DNA from 2 places in the Oceanobacillus sp. E9 genome. Region 2 is predicted to be linked to the other one. Evidence: a T-box and tRNA genes for the amino acid it is inferred to sense, from the RefSeq annotation. Region 2 holds a T-box; the other holds one or more tRNA genes.
The links. A T-box is a leader RNA that pairs with one kind of tRNA and senses whether it is charged. The one in region 2 lies ahead of leuS (leucine--tRNA ligase), so its partner is inferred to be a tRNA-Leu.
Positions count from the first base shown of each region.

Region 1: it encodes a tRNA-Leu, which carries the amino acid that the T-box ahead of leuS (leucine--tRNA ligase) is inferred to sense. The anticodon was not compared.

Region 1 covers NZ_LSNA01000008.1:14,647-19,094, reverse strand. The annotation lists gene AQ616_RS13745 (SprT family protein) at 1-11, shown strand, start outside; tRNA gene AQ616_RS13740 (tRNA-Asn) at 202-276, shown strand; tRNA gene AQ616_RS13735 (tRNA-Ser) at 282-372, shown strand; tRNA gene AQ616_RS13730 (tRNA-Glu) at 392-463, shown strand; tRNA gene AQ616_RS13725 (tRNA-Asp) at 487-563, shown strand; tRNA gene AQ616_RS13720 (tRNA-Gln) at 569-643, shown strand; tRNA gene AQ616_RS13715 (tRNA-Lys) at 937-1,012, shown strand; tRNA gene AQ616_RS13710 (tRNA-Leu) at 1,017-1,100, shown strand; gene AQ616_RS13705 (arylamine N-acetyltransferase) at 1,835-2,680, shown strand; gene AQ616_RS13700 (spore germination protein) at 3,767-4,448, shown strand, end outside.
Region 2 covers NZ_LSNA01000007.1:74,553-79,000, forward strand. The annotation lists gene mnmM (tRNA 5-(aminomethyl)-2-thiouridylate-methyltransferase MnmM) at 98-655, opposite strand; T-box leader at 825-1,046, shown strand; gene leuS (leucine--tRNA ligase) at 1,124-3,538, shown strand; gene AQ616_RS09955 (hypothetical protein) at 3,587-4,357, opposite strand.

The DNA of each region.
Region 1 (4,448 bases), on a different contig from region 2:
AGGAAATTTAATTTTTTTCAAAAGAAGTATTGACTATGAATATCTATCCATGTTAAATTAATTAAGCTGACAGTTGATTAGACAAGCAATGCTTCAATCGATTTGAAAAAATATGTATTAACTTGTTGACAATCAACAAAATATGTAGTATGATATTTTTCGTTGCCGTAATTATTCAGTTACGCTATACATAGTTATTATTCCACAGTAGCTCAGTGGTAGAGCAATCGGCTGTTAACCGATCGGTCGTAGGTTCGAATCCTACCTGTGGAGCCATTAAGGGAGAAGTACTCAAGTGGCTGAAGAGGCGCCCCTGCTAAGGGTGTAGGCCGTTTACGCGGCGCGAGGGTTCAAATCCCTCCTTCTCCGCCATTACTTTTACTTAAATAATGGCCCGTTGGTCAAGCGGTTAAGACACCGCCCTTTCACGGCGGTAACACGGGTTCGAATCCCGTACGGGTCATCCTTCTATATAAAATAAATATTGGTCCGGTAGTTCAGTTGGTTAGAATGCCTGCCTGTCACGCAGGAGGTCGCGGGTTCGAGTCCCGTCCGGACCGCCATAAGTTGGGCCATAGCCAAGCGGTAAGGCATCGGGTTTTGATCCCGTGTACCCCAGGTTCGAATCCTGGTGGCCCAGCCATTTTTATTTTTGAAGGTACAATACTATTAGCATTAATAGTATTTTTTTATTGTTTTTTATATAAGAACCACTAGTAGCTCAGTGGTAAACAACGAGCGAAACATCGACCGAATTAACGTCGAGTAACCTCGAAGCATAGACATGCTAGAGTAAGCTAGTAGATGTAGAGGTTAATACTTTGAACTACTATGTTCATGCTTATAAGGAATGCAGCATCATTGAAATGTCATACAACATGACAAACCGCTACATTGTATATTAAACAATTTCTGTTTTACATGTATTTTGAATTGGAGCCATTAGCTCAGTCGGTAGAGCATCTGACTTTTAATCAGAGGGTCGAAGGTTCGAATCCTTCATGGCTCACCATTTTGCGGTCGTGGCGGAATGGCAGACGCGCTAGGTTGAGGGCCTAGTGGGCGTATAGCCCGTGTGGGTTCAAATCCCACTGACCGCATCTAAATATGAAATCAGTGATACCAATGGATGAATTTCCGTTGGTGTTTTTTTATATTTATATCATTTGTTAATTATCTCTTCATTTTTAAAAGAATATTCACCATAAATTCACCAATTATTAAAACAAGCGTTAGTTACTTTCTTTGTTCTAGTTTAATTAACTGAATATTTGGATTTATTTTATTTTCAGTTTAATTGTCGTTATAAAATAAGAATTATGATGATTTGCTATAACATATTTAATTTACTTCGAGTTTGATAAATATTTTGATAAAGAGTAAGATGAAGTGCTTATTCAATTATCAGGCGCTATTTTTTGAGTAAATGTCACTTTTCTTCTTCCACTAAATGGTGCAAAGGTTAAACAAGGTGATCAGAATTTGATCGCCTTTTTTTGAGGAAAAATACAATAATATTGTTGGAATATTATGTTAGTATTGAAATAGATATATTGTGCTAACGGGGCAGTTTAGTGAAAGAAAGGGGAGGTTAGTTGTGGAAGGAAATAATTTGAAACTTAAAAAATCAACCGTAATACAAGTAGTAGCTGGTTGTGCAGTAGGAGCAATTTTGGGAGTAATGGCTTTTTATGGTGATTGGTTAATTTTTTAGCTAACGGGAGCGTTAACTCAGGAAGGATTAACTCTATTTTTGTAGAACTTATTTATATTAACGGGGCAGTTTAGTTTAATTAGATTTAGAATTTAAAGGGTTATTGGGAGGTAGAATGGGTTGGTAAATATAACTGATACTATAACTAAATATTTGGATTGTCTTAATTTACATTTAGAGAAGCCATCATATAATTATTTAGAACAAATTTGTAATGCACAATTAAATACTTTTCCTTTTGAGAATATCAGCAAACTACTTTACTTTAGAAATCATAATTATAGTAATTTTGGAATACCTTCATTTGAGTTATTTATTAAGAATTATAGCGAATACAATTTTGGAGGAACTTGCTACACCTTAAACTCTAACCTTATGATTTTATTAAGGGAAATAGGGTTTGATTGTTATCACGTTATGCTTGGAGAAGAACACATGGGCATTATAGTAAAGATTGATAATGAACGTATCTATGTTGATTGTGGCGCAGCTGCTCCCTTTTTTAAGCCAGTACGTTTTGAGAATGATTTTGAGAATATCTCATCTTTTGGTAAAGATGAAGTATATATATTGCCTGAAGAGCAACAAGGAAGTAGGTATAAATATGTTCGCTTCAATAATGGTAAACAAAGCGGAAAAACATGGCAATTTAATTCTCGAAAGGAAGCTAAAGTTATTGATTTTAATGATGTAATAGAAAAGTCAAATAAACCTAACGCCCCATTTATGACTATTTTAAGATGCCAACTATATCAGACTCATAAACAAAGAAGTGTATCTTTAGTAAATAATAAGTTTGGTATACGTTATTCGAATGGTGAAACATCTGTTAAAACTTTATTCTCATCAGAGGAAATAATAGCAGTTCTCTCAGAAGAATTTATGTTACCAAAATTACCAGTTAACGAAGCTATTGAAGTTTTAAAAACATTAAATATAGATATTTTTGCACAAAGTACAAATTAGATATTGAACTAACGGGTGTTTTAATTGAAGAAACTTATAATAACAAAAATCTTATTGTGAAAAGACGAATGTTAGAAGGTATTTATCGAATATCGTTAGTATATAAGTTTTATCAAAAATGACCACCATTTTACCAAAATAAATTAAATTATAGAATGAAATAAAGAAGTAGTAACATAAAATGCGATCAAATAGAGGATTTGTACCCTATTATAAGTTCTCTCCATATTGAGGGCCTAGGGGCGTATAGCCCGTGTGGGTTCAAATCCCACTGACCGCATCTAAATATGAAATCAGTGATACCAATGGATGAAGATCTGTTGGTGTTTTTTTTGTATTGGAAAACAATAAGATTTCTTGTTCGTTTTATACTTTCTAAATGTCCATGAAATGTCCAACTTAATACTGAAGAAGATTATAATGAAATAGTTGAATTGGCTTTTGAAGACTTTGAGAAAATACTTCATATAAGATGAGAAGTGAAATGGCATGGAGATGATTTTGATAGTCTCAAAGAAAATTCAGAGATTACTATTTGAGAGGAGGGAAGATATATCAAATTAAGTATACTTCGACAGAGACACTGATAAACATTTTACTGTACAACGTAGCGAATAAATAGATAGTGAATTTGCCTCTTTTAATTACTAAAGCTATATTTACTAGAGCTAAGCCATTCTTGATATTCGAGTAGTTTTCCAAAGTTATATTCTAAAACAATATCTTCAACGTATATTCGATGTCGATTTTTTATTTATCTGATAGGCTACTTAATGTGTACCTCTCCACGATAATCCTGTAGCGTGATCCAAATTCTTTTCTGCATGTACTACACCAATAGATCAGAGTCTCATCGGAATCGACTCTCCTTTGTCTATTATGGAACTTATTTTTTCAAAGCCAGTGAAAAATAATCGTTACAAATCCAAATTTAATAAGGGGAATTGAAGTAGAAGCGTGAATAAGGCGTTATCCCTTGTGGTATAAGGGGGTGACGTTGATACCAAATCAACCATCCTTCGGTATATTAAATCTACTTTTGGTACAAACTGATAAAAAATGTATTTAATTTAAAAGGAGGCAATTATGTCCTCAAAAAAATCAGAAGCTCTTCCTTATGACATAAATATTAAAGTAGAACAGATTAAAAAAGCGATGTTCCAGTCAGATGATATTAAGACAAGAACTTTATACATTCAGGAAATGCAATGCATTAGTATGTATCTAGATTCTATGGTAGATAAAAGCTCTTTTGAAAAAAATGTACTTCATCCTATTCTTCATTTATTCAACTCAGAGCATCTTGAAGAAATACATGAAAGTGATATTTTTCATAGGATTTCCTCGATTATTCAATCTGCCGAAATTGAAACCGAACAGAAAACACAAGGTATTGTGCAATCCTTGCGACATGGCAATCTCGTTCTGCTGATACCAGGAGAAAAGAAAGCAATCATCATATCAGTACCAAATACACAAAATCGTGCGATAGCGGAGCCGGAGAATGAAAAAATAATAAAAGGATCACGTGATGGTTTTACCGAAGATCTCAATACCAATGTTTTTCTTCTTCAAAAAAGAAATAAACACGAGAACTTAGTAACTAAAAATTTTACAGTGGGGGAGAAGTCACAAACCGAATTAAAGTTATTGTATATTGAAGACTTAGTCGACCATGAGGTATTGAAAGTAATCTCAAGAAGGCTACGTAATATTAAAGCGAACAAAGTACAATCTTCCGGTGAGTTAGAAGAACACATCGAGGATA
Region 2 (4,448 bases):
TAAGTTTGGTTAGAACCTCTATAGTAAAAAGGGCAAGCTGGGACTCCAGTTTATGAACCTGAGGAGATCATCAGCTGCCTTAAGAAAAAGTGATATCTCACCTTTTTTGTATAGCTAAAATAAAAGGAGGATTGTTTTTTTGGTTCACAAATCCATATTGTAAGACGTTATATAATTTTTGATCTAAATTAGCCACATGTTTTAAAACTGCCTCTTTCTCATTAGCACCACCATCATGACCATAATATACAACAATTACAATGAGTCCATCCTTCTTCAGCTTTTCTAATATTTTTTGTATAGCTTCTATCGTTGAATCGGGTTTTGTTATAATTGATTTGTCACTACGTGGCAAGTACCCCAAATTAAAAATGGCTCCTCCGATAACATCTTGCTGTACATTATCATCAATTAGCGAGTGACTACCGTGTATTAAAGTAACATTCTCTCTATGATATTTCTCCAATTCTTGTTTTGTATTCTGAATTGCTTGCTGTTGAATATCAAATGCATAAACATGACCGCTTTTTCCAACTACTCGACTCAAAAATAACGTGTCATTACCATTACCACATGTGGCATCGATAACAACTTCACCTTCGTCGATCGATTCCTCTAATAAATAATGGGCGAAATGTAATATCCCTTTTAACATAAGAAGATTATCCTCCATTTACTTTGATAATACTTATATTTTAGCATGCCTAATATTGATAAATAAATAAAAGTAGGTTTCCAATTTGAGAAAAATGTATATACTATGATTATATTTCGATCGTTTCTTGACATTGTAAATTATTTTAATTATAATTCCATTAAATCAATTAACGACTATGATAAGGACTAGTAGTGTGTAACTCATCGGAAAAGAGAGACAGTGGTTGGTGAAAACTGTTGATGATAATCATACGAACTCACCTTGGATGTTGCAGTAGTGAACTTAAGTAACTATTGCCGTTTCATCAACGTTATCGATGTCAAGTGAGTGTCCAATAAGACACTAATTTGGGTGGTACCGCGGGAAATAAAAGCTTCTCGTCCCTATTTATGAGGGATGAGTAGCTTTTTTTAGTTTACTTACGATTATAGTGTACACAGTTTAACTATGAAAGGAAGGGTTCACATGAGTTTTCAACATCGTCAAATAGAAAAGAAATGGCAAAATTATTGGGAAGATAATAAAACATTTAAAACTGATACGTTCTCCAATAAGGAAAAGTTTTATGCATTAGATATGTTTCCTTATCCATCAGGGCAAGGATTACATGTAGGACATCCGGAGGGATACACCGCTACAGATATTTTAGCCCGTATGAAACGTATGCAAGGATATGAAGTAATGCACCCAATGGGTTGGGATGCATTTGGTCTCCCGGCCGAGCAATATGCAATTGACACTGGTAATAGTCCTGCAGAATTTACAAATCAAAATATCAATACGTTTAAACGTCAGATAAAAGAATTAGGTTTCTCTTACGACTGGGATAGAGAAATAAATACAACTGATCCAAATTACTATAAATGGACGCAATGGATCTTTAAAAAATTATATGAAAACGATCTAGCCTATATGGATGAAGTAGCGGTGAATTGGTGTCCAGCCCTTGGTACTGTTCTTGCAAATGAAGAAGTGATTGATGGCAAGAGTGAACGAGGCGGGCACCCTGTAATCCGTAAGCCAATGAAACAATGGATGCTAAAAATTACTGCATACGCAGATCGTTTACTAGAAGATTTGGATGAATTAGATTGGCCAGATAGTCTAAAAGAAATGCAACGAAATTGGATTGGACGTTCAGAAGGTGCAGAAGTTACTTTCTCTATTAAAGGAAATGAAGGTACGTTTACTGTATTTACTACTCGTCCTGATACATTATTTGGAGCAACATATGCTGTTGTCGCACCGGAACATCCATTAGTAAAAGAAATTACAACGACAGATCAAAAAGAAGCAGTTCACAACTATTTAGATGAAATACAGACCAAATCAGATTTGGAAAGAACAGACTTAGCTAAAGATAAGACAGGTGTATTTACCGGTGCTTATGCAATTAATCCGGTAAATGGAGAAGAAATGCCAATCTGGGTGGCGGATTATGTATTAATGAGTTATGGGACGGGTGCAATTATGGCTGTTCCTGCACATGATGAACGCGATTATGAATTTGCAAATACATTTGCTTTACCTATTAAAGAAGTAGTTACTGGTGGTAATGTAGATGAAGAAGCTTATACTGGTGATGGTGAACATGTTAATTCTGATTTCTTAAATGGCTTGGGCAAAGAAGAAGCAATTACAAAAATGATTAATTGGCTTGAAACTGAAGGTAGTGGCGAGAAGAAAATAACTTATCGTCTACGTGACTGGTTGTTTGCTCGTCAACGTTATTGGGGGGAACCGATTCCGATTATTCATTGGGAAGACGGTACAATGACGGCAGTTCCGGATGAGGAATTGCCACTGACACTTCCTCAGGTTTCTGAGATTAAACCTTCAGGAACGGGAGAATCGCCATTAGCAAATAATATTGATTGGGTGAATGTAGTTGACCCGGAGACTGGTATGAAAGGTCGCCGTGAAACAAATACAATGCCACAATGGGCAGGGAGCTGCTGGTATTTCTTACGCTACATTGATCCAAATAATACAGAGCAATTGGCAGATCCAAAAGCATTAGAGGAATGGCTTCCTATTGATATTTATGTTGGGGGAGCAGAACATGCGGTACTCCATCTGCTGTATGCTCGTTTCTGGCATAAATTCTTATTTGACATTGGTGTTGTTTCCACAAAAGAACCGTTCCAGAAGCTATATAATCAAGGAATGATTCTTGGTGAAGGCAACGAGAAAATGAGTAAATCAAAAGGAAATGTAGTAAATCCTGATGATATAATCGATTCTCATGGTGCAGACACACTACGTCTATATGAGATGTTTATGGGACCACTAGATGCTTCGGTTGCTTGGTCCACAAATGGATTAGATGGATCACGTAGATTTTTAGATCGTGTATGGAGATTGTATGTAGGTGATGATGGTGCCCTTACAGATAAAATTATTGATGATGAATCAACGGAATTAGATAAGATTTATCATGAGACTGTGAAAAAAGTGACAGATGACTTTGAGAATATGCATTTCAACACAGGTATTTCGCAAATGATGGTATTTATAAATGAGTGCTATAAAGCGAATAAAATCCCTAAAAATTATGCGGAAGGCTTTGTTAAATTGTTATCGCCAGTTGCACCTCATTTAAGTGAAGAAATCTGGCAAAAACTTGGGCATTCTGAATCGATTAGTAAGGCTACATGGCCAGCATATGATGAATCAAAGTTAGTGGAAGATGAAGTGGAAGTTGTTCTACAAATTATGGGTAAAGTTCGATCTAAGATTCACGTTCCTGTTGATATTAGCAAGGACGCTCTTGAGAAAGCAGCACTAGATGACGAAAGCATGCAAAAATGGTTAGAAGGAAAAACTATTCGTAAAGTTATCGTTGTGCCAGGAAAGCTTGTAAATGTAGTAGCAAATTAAGAAAAGAAGCATTGGCATGTAATTGGCCAATGCTTCTTTTCTTAATGATTATTCATTTTTATTTTCCTCTGGTATTTCTTCCGTTGCGTTATCTGATTTCCATGTGGTTTTTAATAATTTCCATTTTCCTTTTTCGTAATACCATAGTGATTCTACAACACCGATTCCATCTGCATGATAAGCTCCACTAATTTGTTGATAACTTTTTAAACCATATCCATTTCTTTCACTGAGATCTACAGGTTCAAACATAGCAACTGGGTCTATCATTAATGAAGTAGGTTCTAATAAATTTCCTTTGTCATCATAAATATTGAGTCGGATATATTCTTTTTTGCGATCAGATAAATCAATAATAATTGGATCTTCTCCAGGAAGTAAAGATATTGATGCCTTGAAATTATCAATAAACTTTCCTTCTATTGACTGATTGTTTGGTAATGGAATTTCTATCAACTGATTATTTTCGATTGTATGGAGTTTACTTGTATATAAACCACCACTACCACCTGTAGCACTCTGATAAAAAATATCATTTTGGTTATCATGGTTTAAATCAACGAATTGTAAAGAAGGTTCATAACCTCCGCCATAAGGGATTGTCCAAGAATGATTATTTACATCGGTAATATCAGCCCATATATGCTGATAATATTGGCCATCAGGAGCAAATAGTTCGCCTTTTAAATCAATTGTATCGCTCTGACCATCACCGGTTACATCTTCATGATATGAATGAATAGAAATCGGATCTGTCGGCTGTTCAACTACAGGACTTATCATAGAAAGAGTTAATAGAAGTGAAAAAAAGTACAGCATGTGGTCACCGCCTTTTATTAATTATTAAGTAGGCTTATTTTAATCAAAGATATTGCATCCTATTCTTAAACCAAGTAATATTAAAATTAGA